Actinoplanes teichomyceticus ATCC 31121: one gene and its partner. The protein of the gene in region 2 binds, or shares a complex with, the protein of the main gene of each other region. Links are inferred from orthologs where the notes say so. Each region holds a gene or a part of one and is shown on either strand. Other genes may lie near its edges.

Region 1 (7,472 bases), 1.1 Mb from region 2 along the record:
GTCTGCCGCAGCGCGGCCTCGGGATCGAGGCCGGCGGCGCGGGCCTCGGCGACCAGCCGCAACAGCACCGCGCCGAGGTCGTCGCCGGCCGGGAGGGGCACGTCCACCGCGCCCCGCCGCGCCCGCTGCAGGATCTTGGCGGCCAGCGCCAGCGCCGGCTGACTCAGCGCCACCCCGTCCAGTACGGACTCCCGCGCCTTCTCCTCGCGCTTGATCCGCTCCCAGTTGGCGGTGATCTCCTCCAGGTCCTCGACCCGCTGTCCGGCGAACACGTGCGGGTTGCGCCGCACCATCTTGTCGACCAGCGTCCCGGCCACGTCGTCGACGTTCCAGGCCCGGCCGTCCGGCAGCTCCTCGGCGAGCCGGGCGTGCAGCACGATCTGCAGCAGCACGTCGCCCAGCTCCTCGCGCAGCTCGTCCAGGTCGTCCCGGTCGATCGCGTCGTACGCCTCGTAGCTCTCCTCCAGCAGGTACGGCGCGAGCGTGCGGTGGGTCTGCGCCCGCTTCCACGGGTCCCCGCCGGGCGAGACCAGCCGGTCCATCACCGCGACGGCGTCCAGCAGCCGGGCGCCGGGCGGATCCCAGGAGCCGTACATCAGCTCCAGCTCGGCCAGGCCGGGCTCACGGGCCAGCCGCAGGCCGAGCTGCCGGGCGAACGGCTGGTCGCCGTGCGGACCGGCCAGCCAGACCGCCAGCGGCGCGCCGCCGATCGCGTCGAGCAGCCCCTGCGCGTCGGTGTCCAGCACGGTGACCGGCACGCCGGCCGCCCGCAGCGCCGCCGCCTGCTCGCTCTCGGCGGCGGCGAAGACCGGCCCGGAGCGCACCGTGTCCCACGCCTCCGCGGTCAGCAGCCCCGCCGGCAGGCGCGGCGAGGTGACCAGCAGAACGATCCGGGTGCTCAACTGACGTCGGTGACCGGGACGGCCGACTCGTCGCCCAGCTCGGCGGCGACGAGCTGGTAGATCGGGCTGACCTGGCTGTTCTGGATGCCGTACAGGCCGATCTCCAGCGGCTGGTAACGCGGGTTGATCGTGACGTCCAGCGGCTCGGCGATCTCGCGTACCTCGGTGCGGACGGTGACCGCCGCCTGCAGCTGCTGCACCGCCTGCTCGGGCAGGGTGCTGCGGAAGCTCTCGAAGGTGGTCCCGGCGTCCAGCGCCCCGTTGGCGCCGAACCGCTGGTAGATGTCGCGCAGGTCGTCGTCGGTGAGCGGGGCCGGGCGCTGCACCGACTGCTCGACGACGCTCAGCAGGGCGATGTACTGGGTGTACAGCCGGACGTACTCGGCGTTCTCCGGCAGCCGGAGCTTGCCGGCGATCTGGTCGTAGGCGAGGTCGGCGGGCACCGTGACGTTGTGCCGGGCCGCGACCCGGTTCAGCAGCTCGCGGCTGACCAGGACGTTGACGATGTCGGCGCGGGTGATCGGCAGGGCGGCCGGGTCCGTGCCGCTCGCCGGGGCGTTGAGTGCCCCGGTCTCCGGGTCGGTGGCCGGGGCGCTCGCCGCCGGGTTCCGGGTGAACGCGGCACGCGCGTCGTCCCAGATGTCCTGGACCCGTTTCTCGGTGATCCGGGTGTCGCCGACGTAGGCGGCCACGGCCGGTTCGGAACGGCAGGCGGACAGGCCGGCGAGCGCAAGGGACGCGACGACGACCATGGATGCGAGTCGGCGGTTACGCTGCATGGTCAACACTGTCTCACGCGTAATGTGATCTACGTCGCCCACCCCCGATCACCCGCGCGTCGCGGCCGCGGCCGGAGCCGGCGCCGGGCCGAGGACGTCGGAGAGCAGCTGGGCGCACCACTGGAGCAACTCCTGGTCGCGCAGCGGCTCGCCCCCGAGCCGGCGGGTCATCGGCCGCGGGACGCTGACCTGCTCGTTCGCCGGTTTGTAGACCGAATCCGGGTGGTAGCGCTTGAGCCGCATCTGCTTGGAGTCCATCAGCGCGAGCGGCGAGAAGCGGATGTGCTTGCCCTGCATGGAGACGTCGGTCAGGCCGTACGCCCGGGCCAGCTGGCGGAACCGGGCGACCGCGATCAGGTTGACCACCTGGGCCGGCGGCTCGCCGTAGCGGTCGGTCATCTCGGCGACGACCTCTTCCAGCCGGGCGTTGTCACGGGCCTCGGCGAGTTTGCGGTACATCTCCAGGCGCAGCCGCTCGACCGCGATGTACTCGGTGGGCAGGTGCGCGTCGACCGGCAGATCGATCTTGACCTCGGCCTCCTCCTCGGGGCGCTCGCCCTTGAACGCCTGCACCGCCTCGCCGACCATCCGGACGTACAGGTCGAAGCCGACGCCCTCGATGTGGCCGGACTGCTCGCCGCCGAGCAGGTTGCCGGCGCCCCGGATCTCCAGGTCCTTCATCGCGACGTACATGCCGGCGCCGAGCTCGGTGTGCTGGGCGATGGTGGCCAGCCGCTCGTGCGCGTGCTCGGTGAGCGGCTTGTCCCGGGGGTAGAGGAAGTACGCGTACGCCCGCTCCCGCCCCCGGCCCACCCGGCCGCGGATCTGGTGCAGCTGGGCCAGGCCGAGCAGGTCGGCGCGCTCCAGGATCAGGGTGTTGGCGTTCGGGATGTCGATGCCGGACTCGACGATCGTGGTGCAGACCAGCACGTCGAACTCCTTCTCCCAGAAGCCGACCATCACCTTCTCCAGCTGCTCCTCGCTCATCTGGCCGTGCGCCACCGCGATCCGCGCCTCGGGCACCAGCTCGCGCAGTTTGCGCGCCGCCCGGTCGATCGACTCGACCCGGTTGTGCAGGTAGAAGACCTGCCCGTCGCGGAGCAGCTCGCGGTGGATGGCGGCGGCGACCTGCTTGTCGTCGTACGCCCCGACGTAGGTCAGGACGGGGTGCCGCTCCTCCGGCGGGGTGGCGATCGTCGACATCTCCCGGATGCCGGTGATCGCCATCTCCAGGGTCCGCGGGATCGGGGTGGCCGACATGGTCAGCACGTCCACCGACGCCCGCAGGGCCTTGAGCTGCTCCTTGTGTTCGACGCCGAACCGCTGCTCCTCGTCCACGATGATCAGTCCAAGGTTCTTGAAGCGGGTGGACTTGGCCAGCAGCCGGTGCGTGCCGATCACGATGTCCGCGGTGCCGTCGGCGGCCTGCTCCAGGGCGAGCGCGGCCTGGCTCGGCGTCTGGAACCGGGACAGCTGCCGGATCTGCACCGGGAACTGGCTCATCCGCTCGGTGAACGTGTTGAAGTGCTGCTGGGCGAGCAGCGTGGTGGGCACCAGCACGGCCACCTGCTTGCCGTCCTGCACCGCCTTGAACGCCGCGCGCACCGCGATCTCGGTCTTGCCGTACCCGACGTCGCCGCAGATCAGCCTGTCCATCGGGACGGCCAGTTCCATGTCGTGCTTGACCTCGTGAATGGCGGCCAGCTGATCCGGGGTCTCGGTGTACGGGAAGGCGTCCTCCAGCTCGCGCTGCCACGGGGTGTCCGGCCCGAACGAGTGCCCCTTGGAGGCCTGGCGCGCCGCGTACAGCTGGATCAGCTGCGCGGCGATCTCCCGGACCGCCTTCCGGGCCCGCGCCTTGCTCTTCTGCCAGTCGGCGCCGCCCATCTTGTGCAATGCCGGCTGCTCGCCGCCGACGTAGCGGGAGAGCTGGTCGAGCTGGTCGGTGGGGACGTAGAGCCGGTCACCGGGCTGGCCCCGCTTGGACGGGGCGTACTCGATCACCAGGTATTCCCGGTCGGCGCCGTTGACGGTGCGCTGCACCAGCTCCACGTACCGCCCGATGCCGTGCTGCTCGTGCACCACGAAGTCGCCGGCCTTGAGCTCCAGCGGGTCGATGGTGTTGCGCCGGCGGGCCGGCATCTTGCGCATGTCCCTGGTGGACGCGCCCCGGCCGCCGGAGATGTCGTTGCCGGTGATCACCGCGAGCCGGGACGCCTCGTCGACGAAGCCGTGGTTCAGCCCGCCGCAGGTGACCAGCAGCTGGCCGTCGGCGATCGGCGCCGTGATCGCGTCGACCGGGGTGACCCCGATGCCCGCGTCGCGCAGCAGCTCGGTGGCCCGCTGCGCGGTGCCCTTGCCCTCGAAGACCAGCGCGATCGCCCACCCGGCCGCGGCCCACCCGGACAGGTCGCCGGCCAGCTTGGCGGTGTCGCCGTGGTAGAGCGGCACCGGCTGCGCGGCCAGCGCGACGGCGTCGCCGGTGTCCGGGGCGACCTGCACCGTCGCGGCGTCCTCCCACGGCAGGGCCTCCGCCGCCGGGGTGTCGGCCAGGCCGAACGGCGAGATGGTCCACCACGGCTGGCGCAGGGTCGCCGCGTGCGACCGCACGTCCGCGAGGCTGCGGAAGGCGACCGCGCCGACGTCGATCGGCGCCTGGCCGCCGGTGGCGGCCGCGGCCCAGGACGCTTCGAGGAACTCGTCGGAGGTACGGGTCAGGTCGTGCGCCCGCGTCCGGATCCGCTCCGGATCGCAGAGCAGCACGTGGGTCCCGGCCGGCATGCAGTCCAGCAGCAGCTCCATGCTGTCGGTGCCGTCGAGCAGGGCGGGCGCCAGCGACTCCATCCCCTCGACCGGGATGCCCTCGGCCAGCCGGTCCAGGATCTCGGCCAGCTCCGGATGCCGGGCCGAGAGCGCGGCGGCTTTCGCGCGGACCGCCGGGGTCAGCAGCAGCTCCCGGCACGGCGGCGCCCACAGCCGCTGGACCTGCTCGATGGTCCGCTGGTCGGCGACCGCGAAGGTGCGGATCTCCTCCACCTCGTCGCCCCAGAACTCGACCCGGGACGGGTGCTCGTCGGTGGGCGGGAAGACGTCCAGGATGCCGCCGCGCACCGCGAACTCGCCGCGCTTGGTGACCAGGTCGACCCGCGCGTACGCCATGTCGGACAGTCGCCGGGCGATCGCCTCCAGCTCCGCCTCCCGGCCGGTGACCAGCTCCACCGGCTCCAGGTCGCCGAGCCCTTTGAGCTGCGGTTGCAGCAGCGACCGCACCGGCGCGACGACCACCTGCAGCGGCTTCTCGCCGGGGTGGGCCAGCCGGCGCAACACGGCCAGCCGGCGCCCCACCGTGTCGGAGCGCGGCGACAGCCGCTCGTGCGGCAGCGTCTCCCAGGACGGGTAGACCGCCACCCGGTCCGCCTCGATCAGGCAGCCCAGCGCGTCGGCCAGGTCGTCCGCCTCCCGGGAGGTCGCGGTGACGGCGAGCACCGGGCGCTGGGCGCCGCCGATGCCGCTCGGGCCGGCCACCGTGGCGACCACGAACGGGCGCAGCGAGACCGGCGCGGTGAGGTCGAGCGAGTCCGAGTCGACGAAGCCCTTACGGGCCAGGTCGCGGGCTCGGGCGAGGCCACGGTCGCGCAGGGCGGCCGGGATCAGACCGGCGAGTTGCATGGCGAGGACCCCCAGCAGGCACGACGAACGACCCCGGTCGCCCACGGGGGGCGGGGGTGTGCGAACAGCTTAGTCCGACCCGGCGACAGTCCGGCCGCGTGCGCCTTATCGGACAGCATGTCCGACATGCGATCGGCGCCGTCGTGCAGGGTGCTCGACCATACGCTCAGCAAGGCCGGGGAGGGCATCGTGCGTATCCTGCTGCTCGTCAGCGCGTCCGACGGCGTGCGCCGGTGGGCCGGCAGCGCGCGGCCTGCGCACCGCACGCCCGGCGCCCGGACCAGGCCCGCGCGAGCCGCCGCCGTGCCGGACCCTCGACCGGGCCCGGTCCCGCGCCCGGCGGTACCGGCCTGAACCTCGATGAGTCTTCTGCACACCCCGGACCCCGGGGCTTCCCCGCCTGCCCGCGAGACCCCGCCCATCCCGGGGCAGCGGGCGCCGGCCGGCCGCGCGCCGATGGAGGCCGAGTCGGCCGCCGCCACGCTGATCCTGCCGTCCCGCTACAACTACAGCGCGTACAGCGTCCTGGCCGGTCCCGCCGACCCGCCGCCCGCCCCGGACGGCGGGTACCGGGTGGCGATGCACCGGATGACGCCGCGCCGGCCGATCCGCACCCTGCTGATCACGCTCTTCGCCTTCGCCTTCGAGAGCACCTTCCTCGGCTGGCTGATCGCCGCGATCGAGGTGCCCGACCAGCGGCTGCACCCGGTGCTCTTCGTGGCGACCACGTTCATGCTGGTGGCGACCACGGCGATCGAGCTGTTCCGACTGGTCAACGTGGTGACGCTGAGCCTGGCCACGCTGTGGGCCCGGGATCCGCGCCCGGTCGTGCCGGACACCGGCACCCGGGTGGCCTTCCTGACCACCATCGTGCCCGGCAAGGAGCCGATCGAGATGGTGGAGAAGACGCTGCGCGCGGCGCGGCGGATCCGCTACGCCGGGCACTACCAGGTGTGGCTGCTCGACGAGGGCGACGACCCGCTGGTCAAGCTGATGTGCAAGCGGCTGGGCGTACGGCACTTCAGCCGGCGCGGCCGCGCGGAGTACAACCAGCCGGCCGGCGCCTTCAAGGCCCGCACCAAGCACGGCAACTACAACGCCTGGCTGGACGCGCACGGCGACGAGTACGACGTGTTCGTCTCGGTCGATCCGGACCACGTGCCGCTGCCCAACTTCTGCGAACGGCTGCTCGGCTACTTCCGCGACCCCGATGTGGCGTTCGTGGTCGGCCCGCAGATCTACGGCAACTACGACAACCTGATCACCCGCTGGGCCGAGTCGCAGCAGTACCTGTTCCACTCGCTGCTGCAGCGGGCCGGCAACCGGCGGGGCATCGCCATGCTGGTCGGCACCAACAACGCGGTCCGGATCGCGGCCCTCAAGAGCATCGGCGGGCTCCAGGACTCGATCACCGAGGACATGGCGACCAGCCTGGCCGTGCACGCGGCCCGCAACCCGGCGACCGGCCGGCGCTGGCGCTCGGTCTACACCCCGGACGTGCTCGCGGTCGGTGAGGGCCCGTCCTCCTGGACCGACTTCTTCACCCAGCAGCACCGCTGGTCGCGCGGCACCGACGAGGTGGTGGTCCGCAGTTTCGCCGGGCTGCTGCGGCGGCTCGGGCCGGGCCGGGCGCTGCACTACGCGCTGCTGATGTCGTACTACCCGCTGACCGCGCTGGCCTGGCTGCTGGGCGCGGTGAACGCCGCCTGCTTCCTGCTGCTGGGCGCCAAGGGCGTGCAGGTGCCGCAGCAGGTCTGGCTGATGCTCTACGTGGATGCCGCGCTGTTCCAGGTCGGCCTCTACCTGTTCAACCGGCGGCACAACGTCAGCCCGCACGAGGAGTCCGGCTCGACCGGGCTGCGCGGGATGCTGGCGTCCACGCTCTGCACGCCGATCTACGTGTCCTCGCTGATCGGCGCGGCGCTGCGGCGCACGGCCGGCTTCGTGGTCACCCCGAAGGGCGACTCGACCAGCCCGGACCGGCTCGCCACCTTCCGACCCGGGCTGCGCTGGGCCGCGTTCTACGCCGTCCTGCTGGCCGTCTCCCCGATCGTCGACCACGTGGACCCGGCGATGTACGCCTGGCCCGCGCTCAACCTGCTCATCTGCCTGACCCCCGTCG
Region 2 (6,752 bases):
GGAGATGCTCGAGAAGCGGGAAAGCGTGCCGTCCGGTGCAGTCGTGCCGGACGGCCGGACCGGTTTCGCCGGTTGGCGGCGCGCCGATCTCGGGGTGCTGCTGAGCTTCCTGGCCCTCGCGGTGTTCGTGCTGATCCGGCTCTGGGCCGACCCGAACGGCCGGATCCTCGACCGCAACGACGACGACCACGGCATCTTCCTGTTCATGCTGGCGCACGGCGAGCGGGTGGTCTTCGACGGCGCCTCGCCGTTCTTCGAGGCCCACGTGAACGCGCCGGTCGGCGTGAACATGATGGCGAACACCTCGACCCTGGCGCTCAGTCTGCCGCTGGCCCCGGTCACCCACTTCCTGGGCGCCGGGGTGTCGGTCGCGCTGCTGCTGACCCTGGGCCTGGCCGGCACCGCGGCGGCCTGGTACTGGTTGTTCGCCCGGCATCTGGTGCGCAGCCGGGTGGCGGCGCTGATCGGCGCGGCGTGGTGCGGGTTCGCCCCCACCATGATCTCGCACGCCAGCGGCCATGTGAACTTCGTCAACCAGTACCTGGTCCCGCTGATCGTGTGGCAGGTGCTGCGGCTGCGCGAGCCGGGCCGGGCGGTACGCGGCGGGATCGTGCTGGGCCTGCTGATCGTGCTGCAGATCTTCATCAACGAGGAGACGCTGCTGTTCATCGCGCTCACCATGGGCATCTTCGTGATCTCCTACACGGTGATGCGCCCGGGTGTGGCGCGCGCGGTGGCGCGGCGTTTCGTGGCCGGGCTCGGCGTGGCCGCCGGGGTCGCGCTGACGCTGGCCGGTTACCCTCTGTGGTACCAGTTCTTCGCGCCGGGCAACTACCACGGTCAGCCGTTCGCCCCGTCGGACTTCGTCACCGACCTGTTCTCGGTGGCCGCCTTCCCGCGGCAGTCCGTGGCCGGGTCGGAGACGCTGGCCCAGCGGCTGAGTGTCAGCGCCACCGAGGACAACACGTTCTTCGGCCCGGTCGGCCTGGTCATGATCGTGGTGGCGACCCGGATGCTGTGGCGTTCGGCGGCGGCCCGGTCGGCGGCCGTCGCCGGGTTGGTGCTGCTGCTGGCCTCGATGGGGCCGAGGTTGCAGGCGGGCGGGACCCGGACGTCGATCCCGCTGCCGTTCGGCCTGATCAGCCACGTGCCGGTGATCGACCTGGTGAGCGTCACCCGGTTCGCCATGGTGCCGGCCACGATCGCCGGGGTGCTGCTGGCGCTGGCCGCCGACCGGATCCGGTGGTCGTCGCCGGGGCGCCGGCGGCGGTTCTGGGCCGGCATGGCGCTGGCGCTGGTCCCGCTCTTCCCGACCCCGGTGCCGGTGATCCCGGGCGACCCGCTGCCCGAGTTCCTGACCGCCGGGATCTGGAAGCGCTACGTGCCGCCGGGCCGGACCCTGGTGCCGGTCCCGCTGCCGGACGTGACCGTGGGGCGCACCGCGCAGCGCTGGGCCACCCTGCAGAACCTGGACTTCGCGGTGCCCCGCGGCTACTTCATGGGCCCGACCGACCCGCCGGGCGACCGTACCGGCTCCTGGCGGGCGCCGGTCCGGTTCACCTCCGAGCTGCTGATCCAGGTGCAACTGACCGGGATGCGGCCGTACCTGAACGACGAGGCGCGCAAGCGGATCGTGGCGGATCTGGTGTACTGGCGGGCGTCGGTGGTGGTGCTGGTGCCGCAGAGCCAGAACGCCCCGGCGCTGCGGGCCACCCTGACCGACGCGCTCGGTGAGCCGCAGCTCGTCGGCGGGGTGGAGATCTGGGACGTACGGTCGTTGCCGGTTCCCCCGGCCGAGTGACGGTCCAAGGTCCGTTCTGCGGGAATGTCCGCCATGTGCGAGGCGCTGCACCTAGGCCGCCGAAAAATGTCATACCGCGTGGCTAGAGTGTCTGCTCGACTTCAAACACATGTACGGAGAGGCTGGCAGTGGCCGACCGACTGACTATTCGTGGCGCTCGCGAGCACAACCTTCGCGACGTCAACCTTGATCTGCCCCGCGACGCCATGATCGTCTTCACCGGGCTCTCCGGTTCGGGCAAGTCCAGCCTCGCGTTCGACACGATCTTCGCCGAGGGACAGCGCCGTTACGTCGAGTCGCTCTCGTCGTACGCGCGGCAGTTCCTCGGCCAGATGGACAAGCCGGACGTCGACTTCATCGAGGGCCTGTCCCCGGCCGTCTCGATCGACCAGAAATCGACCTCGCGCAACCCGCGCTCGACCGTGGGCACCATCACCGAGGTCTACGACTACCTGCGACTGCTGTTCGCCCGCACCGGCATCCCGCACTGCCCGGTCTGCGGCGAGCGGATCAGCAAGCAGACCCCGCAGCAGATCGTCGACCGGGTGCTCGCCATGCCGGAGGGCACCCGGTTCATGGTGCTCTCGCCGGTCGTCCGGGGCCGCAAGGGGGAATATGTCGATCTCTTCGCCGAGCTCCAGGCCAAGGGTTACGCCCGGGCCCGGGTCGACGGCGTGGTGCACCCGCTCACCGAGCCGCCGAAACTGAAGAAGCAGGAGAAGCACACCATCGAGGTGGTGGTCGACCGGCTCAGCGTCAAGGCGAGCAGCAAGCAGCGCCTGACCGACTCGGTGGAGTCCGCGCTCGGGCTGTCCGGCGGCGTGATCCTGCTCGACTTCGTCGACCTGCCGGAGGGCGACCCGGAGCGTGAACGCCGCTTCTCCGAGCACCTGGCCTGCCCGAACGACCACCCGCTGGCGATCGAGGACCTCGAACCCCGGGTGTTCTCCTTCAACGCGCCCTACGGCGCCTGTCCCGAGTGCTCCGGCCTCGGCACGAAGAAGGAGGTCGACCCGGAGCTGATCATCCCGGACGAGGAGAAGAGCCTCAACCAGGGCGCGATCCAGCCGTGGTCCGGCGGCACCACCCAGGAGTACTTCCTGCGCCTGCTGGAGGCGCTGGCCAAGGCCGAGGGCTTCAGCCTGGACGCGCCCTGGCGGGCGCTGCCCAGCCGGGCGCAGAAGACCATCCTGTACGGCGCCGACGACCAGGTCCACGTGCGGTACCGCAACAAGTACGGCCGGGAGCGCTCCTACTACACCGGCTTCGAGGGCGTGGTGCAGTGGATCGAGCGGCGCCACAACGACACCGAGAGCGACTGGTCGCGCGAGAAGTACGAGGGGTACATGCGCGACGTGCCCTGCTCGGTCTGCGGCGGCGCCCGGCTCAAGCCGGAGGTGCTGGCGGTGACCGTGGCCGGCAAGAGCATCGCCGAGGTGTGCAACCTGTCCGTCGGCGAGTGCGCCGAGCTGCTCGCCGGGCTCCAGCTCGACGACCGGCAGAAGATGATCGCCGAGCGGGTGCTCAAGGAGATCAACGCCCGCCTGCGCTTCCTGGTCGACGTCGGCCTGGACTACCTCTCGCTCGACCGGGGCGCCGGCACCCTCTCCGGCGGCGAGGCGCAGCGCATCCGGCTCGCCACCCAGATCGGCTCCGGCCTGGTCGGCGTGCTCTACGTGCTGGACGAGCCGTCCATCGGGCTGCACCAGCGGGACAACCACCGGCTGATCGAGACCCTGGTCCGGCTGCGCAACCTGGGCAACACGCTGATCGTGGTGGAGCACGACGAGGACACCATCCGCACCGCGGACTGGATCGTCGACATCGGCCCGGGCGCCGGGGAGCACGGCGGCAAGATCGTGCACAGCGGGACGGTCGAGGGCCTGCTGGCCAACGAGCACTCGCCGACCGGGGCGTACCTCTCCGGGCGCAAGTCGATCCCGGTGCCGTCCGGCCGGCGGCCGCAGACCCCGGGCCGGGAGGTGGTCGTGCACGGGGCGCGGGAGCACAACCTGCGCAACCTCACCGTGCCGTTCCCGCTCGGCCAGTTCATCGCGGTCACCGGGGTCAGCGGCTCCGGCAAGTCGACGCTGGTCAACGACATCCTGCACACCGTCATGGCGAACCAGATCAACGGCGCCCGCCAGGTTCCCGGCCGGCACACCAAGGTCACCGGGCTGGAGAACGTGGACAAGGTCGTCGGGGTGGACCAGTCGCCGATCGGGCGTACCCCGCGGTCCAACCCGGCCACCTACACCGGTGTCTTCGACCACATCCGCAAGCTGTTCGCGGAGACCGCCGAGGCCAAGGTGCGGGGCTACGGCCCGGGCCGGTTCTCGTTCAACGTCAAGGGCGGCCGCTGCGAGAACTGCTCCGGCGACGGCACCATCAAGATCGAGATGAACTTCCTGCCGGACGTGTACGTCCCGTGCGAGGTGTGCAAGGGCGCCCGGTACAACCGGGAGACCCTGGAGGTGCACTACAAGGGCAAGACCATCTCCGAGGTGCTGGAGATGCCGATCGAGGAGGCGGCGGGCTTCTTCGAGGCGATGCCGGCCATCCACCGGCACCTGCGCACCCTGGTCGACGTCGGGCTGGGCTACGTCCGGCTCGGCCAGCCCGCGACCACCCTCTCCGGTGGTGAGGCGCAGCGCGTCAAGCTCGCCTCCGAGCTGCAGAAACGCTCCACCGGCCGGACCGTCTACGTGCTCGACGAGCCGACCACCGGCCTGCACTTCGAGGACATCCGCAAGCTGCTGCTGGTGCTCAACGGGCTGGTCGACAAGGGCAACACGGTGATCACGATCGAGCACAACCTCGACGTGATCAAGACCGCGGACTGGCTGATCGACATGGGCCCGGAGGGGGGCAGCAAGGGCGGCCTGGTGCTGGCCGCCGGGACGCCGGAGGAGCTGGCCGAGGTGCCGGAGAGTCACACCGGGCAGTTCCTGCGTCACATGCTGGGCCTGGAGGGCGAGCCGACCGGGTCGCCGGCCGCGACCGCGCGGGCGGCCAAGGCCAACGGGGAGCGGGCGACCGGGTCCCGGGCGGCCGGCGCGACCAAGCCGCGGGCGGCGCGGTCGCGGGCCAAGGCCGCGGTCTGACCCTTTCGTACGTCGCTCGCGGCGGCCGGTCCTCGCGGGCCGGCCGCCGCGAGCCGTGTCCGGCGCCGGTTCGCTCGCGTCCGGTGCTCCGCCCGGCCCGTTCCCGCTGGGAGCTTCGCGTGGGGCGGCCGCGGGCGAGTGCGAGCGGGGGACGTCGCGGCGGGACGGCGGGGCTCCGGGAGGGACCGGAAGTGTGCCACCGCGGGAAAATTGATTTAGAAAATTCTTAGCCGGCTCATAGCGATGCCGCCGCTCCGGTCTCCTAGGGTCGAGCGGGACGGCCGGCATGCGACATCACCGGCGAAACCGGCCGTCCGGATGCGTACGAATCGGGAAAGCCGCCGCCTGGCGGCGAGTTAATCTCACCGCACGCATGAACCGATCGCGGTGGCGGCCGCGTACTCAAGGTCGACTCCGCGTGACTTCGGGCGCGGACACCAGGTACTGGAGGGCGATACATGACTGACGTGCAGACCGGGACCGGCGCCGACACCCAGGTGGAGCAGACGGGCCCCGCTTCGACCCGCCGCGTCGTCCTGCTGGGCGCCGGCGGCCTCGGCGCCGCCGCGGTCCTGGCCGCCTGCGGCACCGACACCAGCGGCACCAACCCGAACGGCTCGGACTTCGCCGCCGATCCCGCCCCGGCCGGCAGCAAGGGCGCCGACGCGCAGGGCGGCAGCACCGGCGGCGGCGACTCCGCGGCGGGCGCGGCGCTCGCGCTGGTCGCCGACGTGCCCGCCGGTGGCGGCATCATCCAGGGCGACTACGTCATCACCCAGCCCAAGCAGGGCACCTACAAGGCGTTCACCAAGATCTGCACGCACCAGGGCTGCGAGGTCGGCGAGGTGAAGAACGGCACGATCAACTGCCCGTGCCACGGCGCGAAGTTCTCCATCGAGACCGGCTCCCCGGTCTCCGGCCCGGCGCAGAAGCCGCTCGCCGAGACCAAGGTCAAGGTGGACGGCGACAACATCGTCGCGGCCTGACACTCCGCGGCGGAACGGGCGCTCCGCGCACCGGCCGGAGATCCGGCGCCGTGGCGGCGGCACCGGACCTCCGGTCGGGCAATTCTGTCAGTCCCACGCACTACTGTTGTGGTTGTGCCAGACCCGTCCACTTATCGCCCGGCGCCCGGTACCATCCCGGACGCTCCGGGCGTCTACCGCTTCCGCGATCCGGCCGGCCGGGTGATCTACGTCGGCAAGGCGAAGAGCCTGCGTAACCGGCTCAATTCGTACTTCGCCGACGTGTGGTCGCTGCACCCGCGCACCCAGCAGATGGTCACCACCGCCGGCAGCGTCGACTGGGTCACGGTCGGCACCGAGGTGGAGGCGTTGCAGCTGGAGTTCTCCTGGATCAAGGAGTTCGACCCACGCTTCAACGTCAAGTACCGCGACGACAAGTCGTACCCGTTCCTCGCCGTCACGGTGAACGAGGAGTTCCCCCGGCTGCAGGTGATGCGCGGGGCGAAACGCAAGGGTGTGCGCTACTTCGGGCCGTACTCGCACGCCTGGGCCATCCGCGAGACCCTGGACCTGCTGCTGCGGGTCTTCCCGGCGCGCACGTGCTCGGCCGGGGTGTTCAAGCGCAGCAGCCAGATCGGCCGCCCCTGCCTGCTGGGCTACATCGGCAAGTGCTCCGCCCCGTGCACCGGCCAGGTCACCGCCGAGCAGCACCGGGCCATCGTCGACGACTTCTGCGATTTCATGGCGGGCCGGACCGACACGTTCGTCAAGCGGCTGGAGCGCGACATGATGCGCGCCTCCGACGAGCTGGAGTTCGAGCGTGCCGCCCGGCTGCGTGACGACATCGCGGCGCTGCGCCGGGCCATGGAGAAACAGACCGTG

What was found.
Region 1: the proteins of uvrA (region 2) and mfd are in contact, whole or in part, in a crystal structure (PDB 4DFC), measured with the Escherichia coli proteins. The link is inferred for Actinoplanes teichomyceticus ATCC 31121 from one-to-one orthologs.

Annotation. Positions count from the first base shown.
Region 1 is NZ_CP023865.1:795,458-802,929, reverse strand. What follows is about bases 1,530-5,735. They hold mfd (transcription-repair coupling factor), read right to left. Parts: upstream 5,351-5,735; coding sequence 1,730-5,350; downstream 1,530-1,729. Other genes in these bases: ACTEI_RS03695 (glycosyltransferase family 2 protein), read left to right, coding at 5,711-5,735; ACTEI_RS03705 (hypothetical protein), read right to left, coding at 1,530-1,681. In the rest of the region: ACTEI_RS03710 (nucleoside triphosphate pyrophosphohydrolase), read right to left, coding at 1-902; more of ACTEI_RS03705, read right to left, coding at 899-1,529; more of ACTEI_RS03695, read left to right, coding at 5,736-7,472. UniProt on the Escherichia coli protein: Couples transcription and DNA repair by recognizing RNA polymerase (RNAP) stalled at DNA lesions. Mediates ATP-dependent release of RNAP and its truncated transcript from the DNA, and recruitment of nucleotide excision repair machinery to the damaged site.
Region 2 is NZ_CP023865.1:1,881,944-1,888,695, forward strand. The notes cover bases 1,620-5,105. They hold uvrA (excinuclease ABC subunit UvrA), read left to right. Parts: upstream 1,620-1,929; coding sequence 1,930-4,905; downstream 4,906-5,105. Other genes in these bases: ACTEI_RS08590 (hypothetical protein), read left to right, coding at 1,620-1,801. Also shown: more of ACTEI_RS08590, read left to right, coding at 1-1,619; ACTEI_RS08600 (Rieske (2Fe-2S) protein), read left to right, coding at 5,364-5,891; excinuclease ABC subunit UvrC, read left to right, coding at 6,006-6,752. UniProt on the Escherichia coli protein: The UvrABC repair system catalyzes the recognition and processing of DNA lesions. UvrA is an ATPase and a DNA-binding protein. A damage recognition complex composed of 2 UvrA and 2 UvrB subunits scans DNA for abnormalities.